One region of the Thermanaerosceptrum fracticalcis genome, then DNA from elsewhere that is predicted to be linked to it. Evidence: riboswitches for the same ligand, from Rfam matches in the RefSeq annotation. Region 1 holds a riboswitch; each other region holds the start of a gene.

What was found. A riboswitch is a leader RNA that binds a small molecule or an ion and turns the genes downstream of it on or off. The one in region 1 is predicted to bind cobalamin.
Region 2: another riboswitch for cobalamin. It lies ahead of cobT (nicotinate-nucleotide--dimethylbenzimidazole phosphoribosyltransferase); the one in region 1 lies ahead of BR63_RS09045 (energy-coupling factor ABC transporter permease).
Region 3: another riboswitch for cobalamin. It lies ahead of BR63_RS04785 (hypothetical protein); the one in region 1 lies ahead of BR63_RS09045 (energy-coupling factor ABC transporter permease).
Region 4: another riboswitch for cobalamin. It lies ahead of BR63_RS05570 (stalk domain-containing protein); the one in region 1 lies ahead of BR63_RS09045 (energy-coupling factor ABC transporter permease).

Annotation. Positions count from the first base shown of each region.
Region 1 covers NZ_CP045798.1:1,747,705-1,752,846, forward strand. Annotated here, with positions in the region: gene BR63_RS09025 (DUF2325 domain-containing protein) at 46-327, shown strand; gene BR63_RS09030 (HD-GYP domain-containing protein) at 330-953, shown strand; gene BR63_RS09035 (DUF2023 family protein) at 985-1,335, shown strand; gene BR63_RS09040 (energy-coupling factor ABC transporter substrate-binding protein) at 1,321-1,599, opposite strand; gene BR63_RS09045 (energy-coupling factor ABC transporter permease) at 1,583-2,332, opposite strand; cobalamin riboswitch at 2,487-2,716, opposite strand; gene BR63_RS09050 (metal ABC transporter substrate-binding protein) at 2,904-3,929, shown strand; gene BR63_RS09055 (metal ABC transporter ATP-binding protein) at 3,926-4,579, shown strand; gene BR63_RS09060 (metal ABC transporter permease) at 4,582-5,142, shown strand, end outside.
Region 2 covers NZ_CP045798.1:3,024,580-3,029,721, reverse strand. Annotated here, with positions in the region: gene BR63_RS15435 ([Fe-Fe] hydrogenase large subunit C-terminal domain-containing protein) at 1-1,230, opposite strand, end outside; gene BR63_RS15430 ((2Fe-2S) ferredoxin domain-containing protein) at 1,227-1,469, opposite strand; gene cobT (nicotinate-nucleotide--dimethylbenzimidazole phosphoribosyltransferase) at 1,603-2,643, opposite strand; cobalamin riboswitch at 2,718-2,896, opposite strand; gene BR63_RS15420 (deoxyribonuclease IV) at 3,036-3,869, opposite strand; gene ldhH (L-lactate dehydrogenase (quinone) large subunit LdhH) at 4,216-5,142, opposite strand, start outside.
Region 3 covers NZ_CP045798.1:905,199-910,340, forward strand. Annotated here, with positions in the region: gene cobI (precorrin-2 C(20)-methyltransferase) at 1-280, opposite strand, end outside; gene cbiT (precorrin-6Y C5,15-methyltransferase (decarboxylating) subunit CbiT) at 280-870, opposite strand; gene cbiE (precorrin-6y C5,15-methyltransferase (decarboxylating) subunit CbiE) at 863-1,480, opposite strand; gene cbiD (cobalt-precorrin-5B (C(1))-methyltransferase CbiD) at 1,473-2,570, opposite strand; gene cobU (bifunctional adenosylcobinamide kinase/adenosylcobinamide-phosphate guanylyltransferase) at 2,571-3,152, opposite strand; gene BR63_RS04785 (hypothetical protein) at 3,134-3,430, opposite strand; cobalamin riboswitch at 3,662-3,840, opposite strand; gene BR63_RS04790 (PHP domain-containing protein) at 3,870-4,736, opposite strand; gene BR63_RS04795 (dipeptidase) at 4,699-5,142, opposite strand, start outside.
Region 4 covers NZ_CP045798.1:1,059,216-1,064,357, forward strand. Annotated here, with positions in the region: gene BR63_RS05570 (stalk domain-containing protein) at 1-1,946, opposite strand, end outside; cobalamin riboswitch at 2,192-2,468, opposite strand; gene yedE (YedE family putative selenium transporter) at 2,853-3,941, shown strand; gene BR63_RS05580 (sulfurtransferase TusA family protein) at 3,919-4,131, shown strand; gene BR63_RS05585 (DUF5348 domain-containing protein) at 4,438-4,662, opposite strand; gene BR63_RS05590 (ExeA family protein) at 4,659-5,142, opposite strand, start outside.

The DNA of each region.
Region 1 (5,142 bases):
ATTATTGTCATTTTTAGTAAATAATTATAAAGGAGGAGCATAAGAATGAGTGTTTTGGTTATTGGCGGGGACAGACTCGGTAATATTTATGATAATCTCCAAAAGAAAGGTTTTACGAGGATCCAACATCTTTGTGGCCGTAAAAAAGGTCATTTAAAATCAGATATTACTGGCAATTTTGACGTTATACTGGTACTTACTGATCACGTTAATCATTCTTTAGCCCGGTTAGTAAAAAAGCGAGCCAGGCAAACCAACACTACGGTTATTTACGCCAGACGTTCCTGGTCTGACATTGAAGCAAGAAAGTTTCGGGAATGTGACTGACCATGTTAAGACTGATGAAAGCAAGAAAAGAAGAAGAAAACATATTCCACGACATTATCGAATGCCTGGTAGCAGCTCTGGAAGCTAAAGACCCATATACGAAAGGACATTCTACAAGAGTGGCTGACATGGCTTATGATTTAGCCCAAAAAATAGGCCTTAAAGGCAAAACACTCAACGATGTACATATAGCTGCCCATCTTCATGATATCGGCAAAATCGGCATCCCCGATAATATCTTGAATAAAAAAGAAAGATTAACCCCCAAAGAATGGAGACATATCCAACGCCATGCAGAAATTGGCTATGAAATCCTGAATAAGTCGGGCAGGTTACGGGATATTGCTATTATAGTTCTCCATCACCATGAACGCTGGGATGGTAAGGGCTATCCTTTAGGAAAAAAAGGTAAAGAGATACCTTTAGGTTCAAGATTAATAGCCATCTGTGATTCCATTGATGCCATTACTTCAGAGCGACCTTATCGCAGAGCCTTATCCTGGGATGAATGCCGTCAGGAAATAATGGTTAATAAGGGTACACAGTTTGATCCTTTTTTAATAGAGGCCGTTCACAAAATGTGGCCAGAATGGCAGGACCATTACTCCACAATGTCCCGTAGTTAACAAAGCATAAAAACGAAAGGAAAGAACTTTTATGGAAGTGTTCGCCCATCATATTTACGAATTTAAAAAGGGCTTACGAAATCTGATCCTGCATACCACCCATAAAGCTATGAAGGAAAAAATAATTATCCGCTTAGAAAAAGAAAAAATCCCCTATCTTATTTATCCGGTAGGGGAAAAAAATATCAATGTATTTTTTGGTGAGGCCAAATGCATAGATGTAATTAAATCCTTCAAGAAACAAGGTTTAAACGACTATACTGATGAAGAAGACTACATTTTAGGCATTATGCTGGGATATGACTGTATAAAACAATGTGAAAGATATCTGAAAAGAAAACTCAAAGAAAAATCATTTGCCGAAAAATTACTTACCGGCTAGCCCTTTCTTTATACCAAAATAATAACCCAGAAAAGCTCCACCTATTGCAGCCTGCAGAGCAAAAAGCAGACTTTCCGTTTCTCCACCGGGTGGCTGCCACAAAACAGGGAACCATGGTTCGTAGTCTGGCTTAATCTGTAGGATGACCTCTTCAGCAGCACCGTCGGCCCCTCCAAATTCAGAGTCAGTTATCATAATTAAAGGCATGATCGTTAAGACAACAACAGCAAAAATAAGTAAAAGATTTTTACGCGCCAGGGTCATGCTGCACATCTCCTCTCAACAGGGCTAATTCTTGGAGTTCGCTTTGACTGTAGACGGTAAGATAATTGTAAACAAGAACCGTCAATAAGCCTTCCACGATTGCCAGGGGAACCTGGGTAAGAGCAAAAATGCTGCCAAATTTGATTAAGGAAGCCATCACACCTCCTGTAGGATCAGGGAAAGCCAAGGCTAATTGCAAGGAAGTAGTAACATAGGTTGCTAAATCACCTAAAGCAGCCGCTAAGAAAATGGAAATACCCTGAGCCCCAACTTTTTTTGCAGCCTTATAGACCCCGTATGCAACCAGGGGCCCCACCACAGCCATGGAAAAGGTATTAGCTCCCAATGTGCTTATACCCCCGTGGGCTAAAAGAAGGGCCTGGAAAATAAGCACAATACAACCAATAACACTCATAGCCATAGGGCCAAACAGCATAGTACCAAGACCAACCCCGGTAGGATGGGAACTGCTCCCTGTAACGGAAGGCAATTTTAACGCAGATAAGACAAAGGTAAAAGCAGCAGCAACGCCTAAAAGCATCTTTAACTGAGGATTCTCACTGGTTACTTTGCCTATGGAGCGGAGACCCAAATATAAAAACGGTAAACTGGCCAGGCTCCATACTACAGCCCAGTTTAGAGGCAGGAATCCCTCCATGATGTGCATGGCATAAGTTTCCCGTGGTAATAAGAAGACAAGTAATGCGGTAAGAATAAACCACCTTCTTTTCATTTTCGTCCCTCCCTATATTTTTAACGTAGTAACCATGAGTCCAATAAGCAACCTGTAAATCACCTCCAAACAAAAGAAAAATCCCTTAGCTGCGCTAAGGGACTGTAACCCGCCTCAAAGACTTAGTCCGCTTAAGCCTGTTCTGTTCCCCAGATAGCAGGCTTCCCGTTAGGCAGGTCTTCTGGCTCTCGTGTCATCCTCCTCCCCGTCTTCCCACCCGGCACTTAACTTAATGGTAGTAACTATATTACTAACCATTAAGTTAAGTGCTGGACAGTGACATTTTGGGGATTCGTCTCCGATTACAGCGGCGGGTCCGCACCGGATTTTAACCGGTTTCCCTATTCTCCCTCCTGAAAGGGCACCTAACAGATAATGTATAAAGTTTTGTCCAAGTTTATGTTACATAACTATGCAGGATTTTGCAAGTTATTCTTTTCTCACCAACAACAATTAAAAAAAAATAAGAATATTACTACTTCCAGTTATTAACACTTAAGCCCTTGCTTTTAAGGATGCCATGGGTTTATAATAAATGCAAATGCTAATGATTTGCATTTGGAGGTAATTTATGAAAGCTCGCTCTATTCTGTCACTTTTTTTGTCCCTCATTTTTGTTTTCACTTCAACGGCCTGCAGCCAAAAACCGGCTGCCACTGTAAACAGAGACCCTGATCCCCCAGCTAAGTTGACAGTATATACCAGCTTTTATCCCATGTATGATTTCACCAAAAGAATCGGCGGTGATAAAGTTAAGGTCATAAATATAGTTCCGGCGGGAGCCCAACCCCATTCCTTTGAACCCTCTACCAAATTACTGGCGGAATTAACTAAAGCCAAACTTTTTATTTACAACGGCGCCGGCATGGAACACTACATAGAAAAACTCAAAGAAGCCGTCAAAGGGACTCCTTTAATCCTGGTAGAAACCAGCGCCGGCCTGGACTTAATCAAGAGTAACCTTGAACATAAATATGAACATGAAGAGGAACATAAGAAAGAACATCATGATGAAAAAGATAAAAAAGATGAAAAAAAAGACGCCTATGAAGACCATGAACATGACGGTATTGACCCTCATACCTGGTTAAGCCCCGGTAATGCCCTTAAACAGGGGGAAAAAATTTTACAGGCTCTGAACCAAGTAGACGCGGCAAATAAGGATTACTACGAAAAGAATTACCAGGCTTTTAAAGAGGAGTTAAGCAAACTGGACCGAGAATATCAAGAGACATTATCAAAGTGTAAGAGAAAAGAGATTGTGGTATCTCATGAGTCCTTCGGTTACTTGGCGCGAGATTATGGTCTAAAACAAATCCCGGTCATGGGTTTAAATGCTGATGCTGAACCTACACCGGGAAAAATGAAAGAGATTATTAATACGTTGAAGGAACACGGTATCAAATATATCTTTTTTGAAACCCTGGTGAGCCCTAAAATCTCTGAAACCATCGCCCGGGAAACCAAAGCACAAACCCTGGTCTTAAATCCTATCGGTGGACTCACGGAGAAAGACCTTCAGGCAGGTAAAGATTACTTCAGCATCATGCGGGAGAATCTGGAAAACCTCAAAATCGCTCTGGAGTACCAGCCATGAAACCGGTTATTTCCTTAAGTCACGTCTCCTTTGCCTATCCAGGAGGACCTTATGTCCTGGAAAATATCAACCTTACGGTTTATCGGGGAGAATTTCTAGTAATTTTAGGTCCCAACGGGGCCGCTAAAACTACGCTCCTAAAGCTCATGCTGGGCTTATTAAAACCACTGAAAGGTTCTGTGGAAATTAACACCGAAACTAAGGCAGTTGTAAATTATATTCCTCAAAAATCTTCGGCCCTCAATCCCGGTTTTCCCGCAACAGTAGAGGAAGTAGTGAAACTGCAGGTTGCTGTCAAAGGAAAAACAGCGAGTAGCTTAGTCCATTCTGTTTTAGAAAAAGTTGGTTTGCTGGAAAAAAGGGATACCCTGGTGAGTTCCCTTTCCGGCGGCCAGTTTCAAAGGATGCTCATTGCCCGTTCCTTGATCAATCACCCACAAATCCTCTTCCTTGATGAACCTACTACGGGATTGGATGCGGAAGCCCAAGAGGACTTCTTATCTTTACTCGTTAAGCTTAACAAAGAAGGCCTCACCATCGTCATGGTCACCCATGACGTTTCCCCGGTTTTGGACCATGCCTCCCGTTTCCTCTACATTTCCAAAGGCAAGGGAAAAGAAGTTGCTAAAGAAGATTTGAAAGTGGTGTAGCCGTGCTGGAAATTTTACAATATGTCTTTATGCAGAAAGCCTTAATTGTCGGTCTTATAGTGGGCATCCTATGTCCTACCATGGGCCTTTTTCTGGTTCTCCGCCGTCTTTCCATGGTAGGGGAAACCCTGTCCCACGTCTCTTTATCCGGAGTATTATTCGGCATACTCTGGGGTATTAGTCCTATCCCTTTTGCCTTGGTTATGTCTATCCTGATATCTATACTCCTGGAGAAACTGCGGCGCTATTTTAAATATTATGGAGAAGTCTCTCTCGCTATCATTACGGCGGGAGGTTTAGGGACTGCCGTTATCCTGATGGGAATAGTACGCGCTTCCGATTCAACCCTGGCCAGCCTTCTTTTCGGCAGTATTGTGTCCGTAACAAATGAAGAAGTTATTTTTATAGGTATCCTGGCCCTTATCGCTCTAGGCTTAGTTACACGGTATTACCGGGAATTATTCTATCTGACCTTTGACGAAGAAGGAGCCCGCCTGGCCGGAATCCCGGTTAACTTCTTCAACTATCTTATTATCATCCTGGCAGCGGCCATTATTGCTCTG
Region 2 (5,142 bases), 1.3 Mb from region 1:
GGGTGTGCTTTGGACAATGGTGGAGGCCAAAGACTCGGCCCGTTCCCGCATATAAGGAATGCACATTTCGGGTACAGCCAGCCCGGCCAACACAGCCGCAGCTTTATCACGACAGCTTTTGTAGCCGCAGCCTTCGCAGTTGCGTTCATCACCCTTGGTAAACTTGCCCATTTTAACCAGTACAGATCTAATTTCTTCCTCGGTGAAAACTTCTTTTCTCACTGCTTTACTGGAAAAGCTTTTTCCCATAACCAGGTTGTCCAGCAAAGGACGGGAAGGAGAATGAAGATGCCGCTGGTAAAATTCCTTGACTTTTTCCTTTCTTTTATAAAGGCCATAAGGTGAATCTATAGCTGGCCCGCCCACACAGCCCCCTTGGCAGGCCATCATTTCAATAAATATTGGCTGGACATCTTTTTTGCGTAAAGCATCTAATATTTCGCAGCAATTCTCAATACCTTCGATAGACCAGTATTCTTCCTCCAGTCCCCACTGCCCTTTCATGGCATACAGTACACCGTTGTGCACAGGAAACATTCTTGTCTCCATTCTTTCGTGAAATACTTTAAGAGCCTCCTCCCCTTGTATCGGAACCTGGTCTAAAAGGGTTTTTAGCTGGGTAAAAGTCATAGCAGCATCAAGACCATTTTCCTCCGCCTCCCGTAATTTAGCAATACAGGGACCGGCAAAAACAACTTTAATCCCGTTGCCGTAGCATTCTTTTAAATGCCTGGCATGAGCCACCATAGGTGAAAGAACGGGCAAAAGATTCTCCCTTAGTTCCGGGTAGTATTTCTCCACAAGATTTACAACAACAGGACAGCAGGTTGATATTTTCGTAATTCCGTTACTTTTGGCAATCTCTTCCTTATATGCCTTAACCGTATACCGGGCCCCTACGGCTGTCTCCTCAACTTTAGTAAAACCCGACTTTTCCAAGAGCTTCATAACTCCCTTTGCCTCTTGGGTGAAACTTGCCGGAAAACTGGGTGCCAGGCTTAAATAGACAGGTTCCTTTCGGCTAAAATAGTCTTTTATTTTAAAGGTTTGATTTCGCACGATCTTGGCCTTTTGAGGACACTCAACCACACATCTGCCGCAAAGCACACAGCGGTCCGGTTCTATTTTTGCCTGGTTGCCTTTAAAACTTATAGCCTTAACCGGGCAGGCCCGCAGGCAGCGATAACAGTCCTTACAGTCTGCCTGTCGCGTAGAAATAATATCAGTCACCGTATCCCACATCCTCCCCGGTGCTTTTCTACGAGAGAAGGTACATCATCGGGCGACACTCTTTCATAAATCACACCATCTATAGCAACGATAACTCCTTCCGTGCAGCGTCCCTGGCAAAAGCTAGCCCCTAGTTTAATCTTTACCGGTGCTTCACCGAGCGCCTCCTGAAACTTGTTAATGACAGCATGGGCGCCTTTCAAATGACAGGAACTTCCAACACACACGTTAACTTCCATCGTCAGTTCCTCCTAACCCATCTACTATTCCTCTTCAAGCATAATCCTGCACCTTTACTTTGTCAATATTTTAACAATCCATTCCGTAATTTGTATTTCTTTTCTCCATAATAAAAAGAGGGATTAATCCCTCTTAAGCTAAATCAGCAAAGGAGCCCATCTCGTTAATTATTTTTACGGCGGCATCAATCAGGTTGAAAGCCAAAGCAGCGCCAGTGCCTTCACCCAAACGCATATTCATGTACAGCATGGGTTCCATATTTAAGGCCTGGAGCACTACCTGAGCCCCTTTTTCCGCGGAACAGTGGGAAGGTATCATATATTCCTTCACTAGTGGGTTTATTTTTGCAGCCACTAAGGCAGCAGTTCCAGCGATAAAACCGTCGATCACAACAGGTTTTTTGTTTGCTGCAGCAGCCAGGTAGCACCCAGTTAAAGCAGCGATATCTAGGCCCCCAACTTTAGCCACCACATCAATAGGGTCCGTTGGGTCAGGCCGATTCACGACCAAGGCATTTTTCACTGCCTGCAGTTTTGCCTGATAAGCCTTTTCATCGGCACCTGTCCCTTTGCCAACTACAAGTTCAGGGTCAGCGCCAGAAAGGACAGCTAGGACAGCTGCACTGGTAGTGGTATTACAGATTCCCACTTCTCCGGTCCCTATGATGTTAATACCCTCATGAATCAACTTATTAGTCACGTCTATACCGACTTCAATGGCTTGTTCCGCTTCACTGCGGCTCATGGCCGGGCCGCATGTGATGTTGTCAGTACCATATCTTATTTTTTTCTTAATAATGTGCTGCCCCTCCACCTCGTCTTTAATACCTACATCCACCACTACCAGGCGGGCCCCCGCATGACGTGCTAAAACGGCCACGCCGATAAGCCCGGCTCCTGCCAATTCCGCCACAGCCTTGGTAATCTCCTGGGAGTAACCGTTGAAACCTTCCTGGTAAACGCCATTATCAGCAGCCATCATCACGATGGCCTTGGAGGCTAAGGGAGGACGAGGCTGTCCATAAATGCCGGCCAGACGCACAGCAATCTCTTCTAATTTTCCCAGGCTGCCCGGCGGTTTTAATAAACCATCAAGTCTTTCCCTGGCTAAATTCATTGCTTCCTGGTCCAAACCCGTAATTTTTTCCAGTGTTGTTTTCAGTAAGGTACCCAAGATAAACACCCTCCATTTCATATTTGTATAAATTAAAAAGCCCACGGTCAAAAAACCGTGGACTTTTCCATCGTCCAAGTGGTCCTTAACTGGCAGGTCTCCTGACTCTGTTTCACCGCATCTATAGCCTTCCCGGAGTACCAGTGGCCTCTTTATAAATGCTCCCCAGTTACAGTGGCGGGTCCGTTGGGGATTTGCACCCCATTCCCTATTCTCCTCCCCAGAAGGAGGCACCAGATAAGTTCATCTATATTTTGTCTTTATTATAGAAAAAATTATTTAAAAATTCAACTACCCTGGACTAAGGAAACTTTTTACTGAATTGCTCAGGGAAAATATACATTAAACAGAAACAGACTTTCCTCCTCGTCATAGTTTGGCAAAGGCAGCCGCTAGTTACCTGCGCACAGTGCCTTCACCAGTCTTATCTCCTTGGCATACCCCTCATGATCATTGGGCGTCTCCAGGATAAGAGGAATCCGGGTAAAATCTTTGTCACAGGCCAGTTCTTTGATAACATTTAAACCTACGTACCCCTCTCCCAGCTTGGCGTGCCTGTCCCGGCGGGAACCCACCGGAAACATGCTGTCATTTAAATGAAGGACTTTAACTCTGTCCAAACCAATTTCTTCGTCTATTTCTTTCTTCACCTCTTCCAGTTTAGTCAGGTCATAGCCCGCTCCGGTAAGGTGACATGTATCCAGGCAGATGCCTAGCTGGGGATGCCCGTCACACCGCGCAATGATATCACCCAACTGGCGAAGGGAATAGCCAAGTTCCGTACCTTCACCGGCCATTCCTTCCAGTAAGAGGAAAGTGTCCTCAGGTATGGAGGCCAATATTTCCCCCAGTCCCTCACAAACCAAGTTAATACCTATTTCTTCCCCCTGCCCGCCATGGGTGCCTACATGAAATACCAGATAGGGTACACCCATTTGTTTTATCCTGTTCAAGTCCTCTTTTAAAGTTCTGATACTAAATTCTCTTACTTCCGGTTTGGCCGAGGCCACATTGATGGTGTATGGGGTATGGGCCACCAAAGGGCCAAAATTGTGTTCCTCCAACAAAGTGTGGGCACGTGAAATATCCCGGGGGTCCAGCTCCTTGGCCTTCCCGCCCCGGGGATTTCTTGTGAAAAACTGCAGGGTATTGGCTTCCATTTCTATGGCTGTTTTTACGGCGGCAGCCAAACCTTTGGAAATAGAAACATGAGCGCCTATAAACATATAAAGTTCCAACCCTTTCCCGTTATTTCATTTCTTTCGGCGAAATTTCGTTTTCAGTATATCATATCTATATTTCCTTCGTCATATTTCCCGGGAAATACCCATATTATTTCTATTACCCAAGACTTGTGTCGAAGGGGGTAAGATTTTACGGTCTGTTTAACTACGCTTCCCTTGGGACGGTTATGGCATGTCCCTCATTTCGTTCACTGTCAACTACGAGCTACAAAAATCCGATGTCGGAAAGCAAATATCGCTAAAGGGGCTCCGGCTACTGGTTACCGGTCACACAATTCGGTTTAATAGAAAAGGTGCTGGTTTTATCTTGCCAGCACCTTTTTCTATGTTATTTATCATTTAATATTTCTGCTGTATGTTTCACTTGAATCTTGCTTCCTTTTTTGTCCAGACCGCCCTTAATATTGAGTATACAGCCGGGGCAATCCACGGCCACAATGTCGGCACCAGAATCAATAATGTTTTGAATCTTCCGCTCCAAAAGCTGGCCGGCTATTTGCGGCATTTTAAGGGAGTAAGAACCGCCAAACCCGCAGCAGCGGTCGGAATCTTTCATTTCCACCAGTTCAAGGCCTTGCTTTTCCCCGAGAAGTTTTCTGGGTTCTTCCCATACACCCAGGCTTCTCTTCAAGTGACAGGAATCATGATAGGTGACCTTTTTCTTGGACTGGGCTTTATCAGACGTTTTGGCACTTGTCTCCCCTTTTACTTCAGCTACAAATTTGGCATAGTCAAGGACCTTATCGGATACGGCTTTGGCCCGTTTCAACCAGCTTTCATCATCTTTCAGGAGTTCCGCCCAATCATGTTTTATCGATTCGGTACAGGTGGGGCAGGCGGAAAGAATATACTGAACCTCGCCGTTTTCCAAAGCCTCAATATTTTGCTTCGCCAGAACCTGTGCCACTTTGGTTTCACCCATATAACGGGCCGGAGCGCCGCAGCAGCTTTGTTTTTCTGGGAAAACAACCTCATAACCCAATTTATTCACGCTTTCTACCAGCGACTCCCCAATTTCGGGGTAAGCAAAGTCAATAAGACAGCCCGAGAAAAATGACACTTTTCCTTTTGTGGCCTGCTGCTGTTTGATCTTGGGGAACCTGTCACGAAAAGGTACCTCGGCGATAGCCGGCAAACTGCGCCATTCTGCCATTTCCGACAGGAAGAAAGGCAGGTGCCTGATGAACTGGGTCCCCTTGCTGAAGGGTTTTTGGGCCCAGGAAGCCTGGCGCAGCATGGTATGGAAAAGTTTTCG
Region 3 (5,142 bases), 840 kb from region 1:
CGTCTAATCCCTTTTTTAAGGGAGCAGCTACTTGTGCGGCCGCCTCTTGCCAGGCTTTTTTTAACAGCTCCTGATTGCGGGTCATGGGCATCAGCAAGGATAGGATCTGGCAGGATGGAGGTACATACTCTTTCACAATGTTGAAAGCCACACTGTCTTTTTCTTGTTTGGAATAAGGAATGGCTACTACGGCGGCTTTTTGCAGGATTTCGTAAGCTTTTATGGTCAGGAGTTTGGGGTCTCCCGGGCCCACACCCATAATATAAAATTTACCTAGCATCAGTTTCTTCCTTTCCAGGCAGAGATGATAAAAACAGGGTTTTGTGCAGCAAACATATGAATATTAGTGAGCTTTTGTATTTTGCTTACACTGACCAGGTTGACATCGAGGTTCACGGCTCCGGAACCCTCTAAGAAATGAATAGCTGTCAGGGCAGTTTCCATGGTCACCGCCGTGATGAGGAATCTTCCTTCCTCCTTAAGTTTTTGCCAAGCCTGGGAAAGAATTGTCTTTAGATTACCACCGCTCCCACCAACGATACAGACATCGGGTTGGGGCAAGGGGGAAAGGACTTCCGGTGCGGTGCCTTCGATGATTTTGAGATTTTCCAGGGAAAAACGCTGCCTGTTTTTGGCAATGAGCCCACAGGCTTCAGGATTTTTTTCAATGGCATAGACCATTCCCAAAGGGGCCATTAAAGCTGATTCCACGCTAAGGCTGCCCGTACCGGCGCCAATGTCCCAGATAACACTGTCAGGTTTAATCCGGGCCAGGGTTAAGGTGAGGATACGTATCTCCCTTTTCGTCATAGGAACCTTACTACGTTCGAAACTGTCATCGGGCAGCCCCGGTACTAATTGCTTAAACATGAGAAATCACCAGCAAGCTCACAGAATCGGAATCACACACTTTGTCTAAGGTGGTGGTGGTTAACCGTTCCTGGGGCGTACCCAGAGCCTCACATACCGTAACCCGGCAGTCATTCCCCAAAACGGTGGATAGTTTTTGGGCCACTAGAGAAGGCGTGTTTTTATTGTCCGTTAAAATAGCGATTTTCTGGCCGGGGGTCAGGCAGGATAAAGCATCCAGGGAACGGCCATGGAGACTGATTAAACGGGCATCGTGCCACGATTCGGCAAGTTTGGCAAAGGCCAGGGAGATAGAACTGATTCCGGGTATCACGTTTAGTTCTCCGGCAGCAAAATGTTGACGGAGATACCCCAAAAAACTATAAAAACCCGGATCACCGGAAACCAGGACACATGTTTCTTTTTCTTTATAAATACTTTTCAAATACGCCACAACATCAGGCAAATTATTTTTCACATAAAATATCTCATGATGGGCTTCGGCAAAGTTATGTATAAAGCGTTGACCACCCACTAAAACCTGACATTTTTTGATAATCTTCAAGCCCAGGGGCAAAGTATAGTCCGGGTAACCGGAACCAGTGCCAACCACATGTAAGCGACTATTCATTTAATAATCCTCCTATCAGGTTGCCGGGGTCCGCTGAGCCCAGCACCTGTCCCTGGTAATTAAAAAAGATAAGAGATACGGATGCTTCCTGGAAAAGATATTTCCCAACTTTTTCAATTGCTCTGTGGGCCAGGAGCGTCCAGAATTCATTTCTTTTTTCCCACTGATCGATTAACTGTATGGCGGCCTCGGTGGTCAAGCTGTAAAAAATATCTTTAACCAGCGCTGCCGGAGCATCTAAGACGGCAGCGGCGGCAGCCATGGCTTCCAGGCGCCCGTCTCCCATGCGGTTGTGGGTATGAAAAACTCCCGCCGCCAGTTTTACTAATTTTCCGGGGTGTCCGGCAAGTATGAGCTTTCGGAATCCTTTCTCCACTGCTTGTTCCAGCATGTAGCCAAGATAATTGCTAGTGAGGCAAATGTACTCCCCAGAAAAACCAAACTGTTCAGCGCACCTTTGTCCAATTCGTCCAGGCGTCAAGACCAGGGTTTCATAACCTAAGGCTTTAATCACGTCGAGCTGGGGAGTTAAGGAAGTTTTATAAGCTTCTTCAGACATGGGATATACGATACCTGTGGTTCCCAGGATGGAGATGCCACCGATAATTCCCAGGTGGCTGTTTAATGTTTTTTTCGCAATACTTTCACCCAAAGGTACACTAATGGTAATGATGGCCCCCTTGTCAGGCGGCAAACATTTTTTTACAGAATCTATAATCATCTGCCGCGGCACAGGATTGATGGCCGGTTCTCCCACAGGGGTGGAAAGGCCGGGCTTGGTCACAATACCTACGCCTTTCCCGCCTTTTATCGTGATTCTCTCATCCGTTGTTAAAGCCACCGCAGCTTGAATCTCGCAGCCATTGGTGACATCGGGATCGTCCCCACCGTCTTTGATGACACTGTAAGTCACAAGCCCATCCGCTACACCCTTAAATTGTACCGGTATATGGAGGGGTGTACCAAGGGGCGTGGTAATGGTAACCTTCTCATATTCCATGCCGTTTAAAGCCGTCAAAGCAGCGGCAAGGGCAGCCGCCGTGGCTGCACTGCCTGTGGTAAAACCCGGCCTTAGTTTCTTCTCCTGCATTTACGACCCACTTCCGTTTGCTGCTGATTTGAGTTTCATGGGTATACCTACTGTTACTAAATATACATCATCTGCGGCCTGAGCCAGTTTCTGGTTAGCTCTTCCTACAATATCTCTGTAGGCCCTGCTGAGAGGATCCGGGGGAACCAGCCCCCAGCCTACTTCATTGGTAACAGCGATCAGGGTGATATCCGTAGTATGGACAACGTTGATTAAATTTTCTATTTCCCTGGTTATAAACTCTTCTATTTCAGTGGAAATAAATACAGCATCCTGAGGTTGGACTTTAGAAAGCAAATGATTGGCCACCAGGAGCGTGATACAATCCAGGAGCCATACCTTGTATTCCCGGTAATGGTTTAAAATAACTTTCCCCGGATTAAAAGGTTCTTCAAAAGTTTGCCAGGTATGAGAACGTCTTTCCGTATGTAGTCTAATACGTTCCTCCATTTCCTCATCCAGGGCTTGGGCTGTAGCCAGGTAAGCTACCTCTTCGGAAGCCAAATTAGCCAGGTATTCGGCGTAAGAACTCTTACCGCTGCGGGCAGCACCCGTGACCAGAATTAGGTGTCCTTTTCCCATAACTCCTCCGAAATCATATGTGTGGTACCATTCTTAAAAATGGCTTCCAACTCTACAATTTTGCGGTTCTTTTTCATCAACCACTGGGCATAACGCTGATTATTATGCTGCAGCCTTTTATTTTCTTTTTCCAACTGGCTAAGAATCGTTCTTTTTTCTTTTTCGATTTTTTCAATCAGATTCATTAAAACCCTGCGGCTGATTCTTAAATGTTCCACCTGGTTCTCAAGTTCCTTAATACGGTTTTTTAAGCGGATGAATTCCTGCTCATTGACCATTGTCGTATCCCCCTTGGAAAACATGCACTTTCTAGTATTATATTCCCAAGGGGATATTCCTAGTCTTTCCCAATTTATGAAAACGTCCGGTGACGTAATTTTTAAAAGTTCCCCCGGAGGGGATAAAAAAGATGGAAGTTGAGTAGTAGAAATAGAAAAAGTCCTCTGGTTATACCAAAGGACTGCACCCTGCTTCTTAATCCAAAGGTAACCATAGACCCTACACCGGGGTCTGATTACAATCACCAGGCAGGTCTTCTGGCTCTCGGGTCATTCTCCTCTCACGCCTTCCCTATGATGAAGCATAAGTGGCTGTATGTGAGATTTGTTACCGATTACAGCGGCGGGACCGCGCCGGATTCACACCGGTCTTCTCTTTTAAGCGATGCACCTGTGATTAATATGGAATTTTACCCATTTATATTAACACACAATTTACTTACCGGTCAAGATTCCCGTCCTTGCTTCTTTGTGCTGTCAAAAGCCTTGTTATAAAGGAGGAAGGCAGCAGCACAGAGCCAAATCCATTAAGTTCTTCAGGATCGTGCCCGTGAAAGTCTGAACCGCCGGTAACCAGCAGCCCGTACTGCAGAGCAAGTTCATAATAAAATTTTTCTAAATGGGGTGGGTGATGGGGATGATAGACTTCGATTCCGGACAGCCCTGTTTCTATTAGTTCCGTCAGTAACCCGGCGGGGAAATTTTCACCGGGATGGGCTAAAACCGGTACACCCTCAGCTCCTTTGATTAAGGCAACGGCTTTGTAGGGAGAGATCTTAAAGCGTGGAACATAGGCCGGGCAGCCCGGGTTAAGGAGCTGGGCAAAAACTTCTTCCACCCTTGTAAAATAGCCCTTTTCCATGAGGACCAGGGCGATATGAGGCCGGCCCACCGCACCCGGTCCTGCCCTGGCTAAAACTTCTTCCAGGGCTACGTTGTATCCCAGTTCTTGCAGTTTTTTCACCATGGCCCGGGCACGATTGTGCCTGGCCTCGGTCAATTTTCTTAAGGTTAACTGTAATGCTTTATTGGTCGTATTAATGAAATACCCCAGAATATGAATCTCTTCTTCCTCATAGACGGTGCTGATTTCTACACCGGGGAACACTTTGATCTTCTGCACATCGCCTTCCCTGAGGGCTTCCGCCAGTCCCTCTGTAGTATCATGATCGGTAATAGCTATATACTCTATTTCCTTTTCCCTGGCGAGTCTTATCACTTCACTGGGCCTGTAAGCCCCGTCAGAAGCAGTTGTGTGTACGTGCAGATCAACTTTGAGCAGGGGGCAAGACTTGCTGGAGTACACGAATATAATTACCTCCTAAGACCTTTCTCACTTCCTCTTCTTTCCATCCCCTTTGTAAAAGGAGTTCGGTAAGCAGGGGCATTTTGCTCACATCCTCCAGACCGGCAGGTGTTGTCTCTATGCCGTCAAAATCAGAACCCAGCCCTACATGGTCGACTCCGGCAACACCGGCGGCATATTCAATATGTTCAATAACAGTTTCCGCGGTTACCATTTCCCTCCCCAAAAATTCGGGATAAAAGTTAATGCCGATGATGCCCTGGTTTTTTTGGAGGGCTTCCAGTTGTTCGTTCCGCAAATTTCGCGGATGGTCATGGAGGGCCCGGCAGCAGGAGTGGGTGGCAGCAATGGGTTTGGTGGTGTAGGAAATTACATCCCAGAATCCCCCTTCCGAAAGATGGGAAAC
Region 4 (5,142 bases), 690 kb from region 1:
AACCCGGTACTTTCACCTACAGAAGCCTTTGAAAGTATTTCTTGTTTTTCTGCTCCACTTACTTCTCTTGCTCCGATTTCTAAAGCAGCATTTTTATCTTCTAGAACTTTCATTAACTCTTCTGTAATTAAGGATTGGGGAGCAAATTCTACTTGAAGACCCTTGCTTTCTATAGTTAGTGGTTTGTTATCGTTGGCTAATCCAACAATTGTATGGGGAGAAAGCTTACCCTTTCCATCAGTTTTTTCTGCTAGGTTAAGTCTGGCTTGTCCTGTTTGCTGAATGGTATCAGACAATTTCTTATCATCAAGAATATTAGGGTTTTCTTTAGTATTAGAAGAAACACCGGATATTTCAGTAGGGCTTGTGCTGTACCACCAGACAACCAGGTCATTATTGGCAACCGGGTAATCTTTGGCAGGCACCCCGGGTACAACACCGTTAACCTTATACATCCACCCGTTCATGCCCTGGGGTCCCTGGCCTGCAATTGTGTCAATATAGCTCGGGTTAGCATCATTATAACTAAGTCCTGTTTTATCCAAAGCTCCTAAAGCAGTAACACCCCATCTATCACTCTCCCTCAATGTTACAGTACTTGGACCAAACAAAGTTTCTCCGCTTCTGCCAATAACTTTTATAGTAACTCTGATGCCTTGTTGGTCATTATTGCCGCCATTGTTTCCTCCGCCGGCAACACTTACATCAGCAGTACCGCTAACGCCTTGATAAGTTGCAGTAATAACTGTATTTCCTGCCGCCACCCCTGTAACCAGACCTCTGTTATTTACCGTTGCTATACTGCTGTTATTTACAGACCAGTCTGCTGCTGCACTTACATCCTCATTGGTACCATTCAATTTATAAATTTGGGCCGTATATTGTTGACTGCCGCCTGCAACTATATTTGCACTGGCTGGCGTCACTCTTAAACTTAGTACAGCGTCAGGCGAAATATTTCCTCCTAACACACGGTAAGCATCCAAAGCCCAGGTGTTGTCCATCAGGTTCTTGGAGGTACCAAACGTCCCATCCTCATTGAGAGCACTATCCCGCATGTAATCTACGGCACTCTTGCCGCCGACTGTCCAGACCGCAGGGTCCATACCCAGGCAGTTTAAGGTAAGTATTGTTTCTGCCGTGTCTACAAGCGGATCATCAAATCCTCCAGCGTCTTGAAAGCTTCCATCGTCTTTTTGCAGAGCCCTCAGCCAGGCAATTCCCTTATCGATAGCCGTTTGCACGGCATCAGCCTGCCCTCCCGCAAGGGGCTTCAGGTATTCTAACGCCCGCACCGCCTGGGCTGTCGCCTGAAAATCGTTCCAAGTGGAAGTCCAGGCCCCTGTACCGCCGTCCTGACAGCTTAAGATATAAGTAATGACAGCTGCTGCATCTATTTCGGCCATGTCCCCGGCTCTGCCCAATGATTCAAAGGCGGGCAAGTCGCTGAAGGCATTGTTGTCAAAAGAGCCGTTCCCGCCTGCCGTCTGCCTGTTCTTTAAGATGTTCAGCAACTGGGTCGCTCTTGCATCTCCGAAAGCTTTTGCCGCCAGATATTCATGCGCTACTCTTTTGGCCGAAGACTGATTTTCTTTCCCTTCGTTTGCAATAGTCGCATCAATTAAACTCAAGACACTGTCTTTGAAACTTGTGCCGTTATATACCCATGTTCCTACATCCGCCCCCGCCTGGGTCAGGATATAGGCATCATAGGCACCAAAGTTCCCCCAGCCGCCGTCAACTGCCTGTCCACCTTGGTGTAAATTGTAGTTGTTTCTTGCTGCCTTTAATGCTAAGTTATCATATACCTCTGCGGCCACAGCTTTGCCATTATCGAGTCCACTAAAAAGTAATGGCCATGCAGGCAATAACAAGGTTGCTATAAAGAATATCAGTAATAACTTAGATACCAGGTATCTGTGTGTTTTCTTTGTAAAAATATTCATTTTATTCCTCCTCCTGCTATGTATCTATTTTCTCTTGCTATCAATACATCTTTTGCTAACTTTTCTCACCTCCAATAATAAATCCCTCAGCTAAATAAGCTAAAACCCAGGGCACCAAATGGATAAAAGTAAACATCATGCCTGACAAAGAAAGCTTAAAAAATTAAAAGTCTCTTAGTATGTTACTAAGAGACTTTCCCCATCTTAAAGCCGCTAGCAGCTAGAACGAATTTAATCCCCTTCGTCTAGTTCATACATTTAAGGCAGGTCTCCTGGCTCGCGGGTCAACCTCTTCCCGCCTTCCCATCCGCACTCAACTTGTGATTAAAACTTAATTTATAATTCCATACTCTTTTTTTAGTATGTTCAAATAAATTTTATGCTTTCACATTAACCACTAAGTTGAGTGCTGGACAGTGGCATACTGGGATTTGTCACCGCTTACAGTGGTGGGTCCGCACCGGAATTTCACCGGTTTCCCTATTCTCCCCTTGACGGGGCACCTTAAATGGGAATTATTTACTTCTAGAAATATGTTAATCCTTAGTTTGTTTTTTTGTCAAGTTTTTTTCATAGGTTTTGTTCATAGGTTTTATTTATTATCCCAAAGATATCCGCTTGTCCTTCCCGATGGGAGCAGGCTTAGTAAAAGAACAGATGCTTAAAAACCTGTAATACTTGGATATTGATTTTCCTAACACTCCTACGGAGTTTAAAGAAAGTATGCACTTGATAAGGCGAAGAGTTATTGCACATCACATTGCAATGTGCAACAGACCTATTGAGTTAATAACTTATTGTTATATAACTAGAGTAGACAATGATATAATTTCATAACAATTTTGATAGGTAAATGAATATCCATAAAGAAGTTTAAATTATCCAAGAATGCAAAGGAGGTAGTTTATGAACAAAAAGATTCTCATTATGCTTACGGGGGGTGTTGTAGGTTTATTGGGTGTACTTCTGGTGGTATTCGGAAATCCAGCTAACATGGGCTATTGTATAGCTTGTTTTATACGGGATATAACTGGCGCCTTGGGATTACACCGTGCTGAACCCGTCCAATACCTAAGACCTGAGATTATTGGCTTAGTTATTGGGGCATTTGCTACTGCTCTATACACTGGAGAATTTAAATCTGTTGGTGGGTCTAATACATTCACCCGATTTACTCTAAGTTTTTTTGGAATGTTTGGTATGTTAGTGTTCCTAGGTTGTCCTGTACGGGTTGTGTTACGCCTATCAGGAGGAGACTTAAATGCAATTATGGGATTATTTGGTTTAATTGCTGGCATAGGTTTAGGTACATATTATATTAGCCAAGGATATTCCTTAGGTAGAACAGTATCTCAATCAAAAACAAATGGGTATATTTTTCCTTTGTTTATGGTAGCACTTTTGATTTTATTAATAGCTAACCCCCCATTTATATTCTTTAGTAATAAAGGTCCTGGCTCTCAACATGCAGCAATATGGCTGTCTTTATTGGCAGGGCTAATTGTAGGCTGTCTGGCTCAACGCTCCCGTCTATGCATGATTGGGGGAATAAGAGACTTTGTCTTTTTCAGAGACACTTATTTACTCTCTGGATTTATAGCAATGTTAGTAGTAGCAACTTTAGGCAACTTAGTGGTAGGTAAATTCCACCTGGGTTTTGCGAACCAGCCTGTAGCTCACAGTGATGGTTTATGGAATTTCCTTGGAATGACATTGGCAGGTTTCTCTTTTGTCTTACTTGGTGGTTGTCCTCTTCGCCAGTTAATCTCTGCTGCTGAAGGTAATGGCGACTCAGCAATCACTGTTCTTGGCTTAATGGCAGGAGCAGCATTTTCCCATAATTTCTCTCTTGCTGCCAGTCCTGCAGGTGTACCAATTGGTGGAAAAATAGCTGTTATTCTTGGTCTTATCGTAGTTTCACTTATTGGTGGACTAAACATATTAAAATTTAAGAGAATAGGAGGTACTTTAAATGTCACAAGTGGTGGACGCTAGAGGCTTATCCTGCCCTGAACCCCTTGTTTTAACAACGCAAGCAATAAAACAATTTCCTTCTGGTCCAATTAAAGTTATAGTAGATAACGCTTCAGCAAGGGATAATGTATCCCGCATGGCAGAGAATTTAGGATGGAGAGTAGAAATTGAAAAAGCTCAAGAAGAATACGTTCTTGCATTAAGTAAATAATTTTGTGGAAATCACTTTATTGGAGACCCTATTAAGAAGAGGGTTTCCTTTTTTGTTTATCGAGTTTATTGCACATAATTAACAGATTGTTTATTATGGACTCACTTAATACGTTTAATTATAAATTCCTCATGTGTACTAACTTTTTCCTCAATACGATTTAATTGGTCTGTGTGCTGCTGCCAGCTGTTACTGACACTTCATAATGTCCTGTAACTGCCAGTATATGGTGTCCAGTTTATGACGGACAATTTGGCCAGTGGCCGAGAAGGTGAGACGACTTTATCGCCACCTTCCCGGATGCCGTTATATTTCCACCTTGTACGAATTCCCGATCCGCAAATTGAAGCGGGCTCCCGGCATAATCACATACCACTGATGATCGTACTCTATGCGGCAAGGAATACTAGTTGAACCGATTAACAAATCAAAAACTTCTCCACAATGGAGTTCGTAACAGTAGTCTCCCGTATCCACCATCCAGCGGTCTTGTTCGTGGTCGTATGTCATCTTGCACCATTGCTGCTTCATGACAATTCTCCCTGGATAACCAACTTAACCATATGGTCATCGATGATCCGGCGGCCATTCTGTGCCCCATATAGCAAGCAGTGAGTACAGACCTTGTTCACTAGCCTAGGGACACCACTAGAGAACCGAAATATCTCATCCAAAGCACCATCAGAAAATATATCATGGTCGGCACCAGCGTAAGCAAGATGTCGTTTCACATAATCCCCTACCTGGGCGCGGTCCAAGTGGGGCAGTTTACACTGGAGATCAATGCGTTGCCGGATAGCGGCATAGGCCTGAAGCTTAAACTTCTCCCAAAGTTCAGTCTGACCGACGAGGATAAGAGCCATGGGACTTTGCGCATCCATCTTGAAATTGAGAAGGAATCTGACCTCCTCCAGCATCTCCCGGTCCAGAAGATGTGCTTCATCTACGATGACAACAGGCTGAAGATGCTGGATACCCCGCATAAGCTCGATTTCTCTATGCAGTTGACGC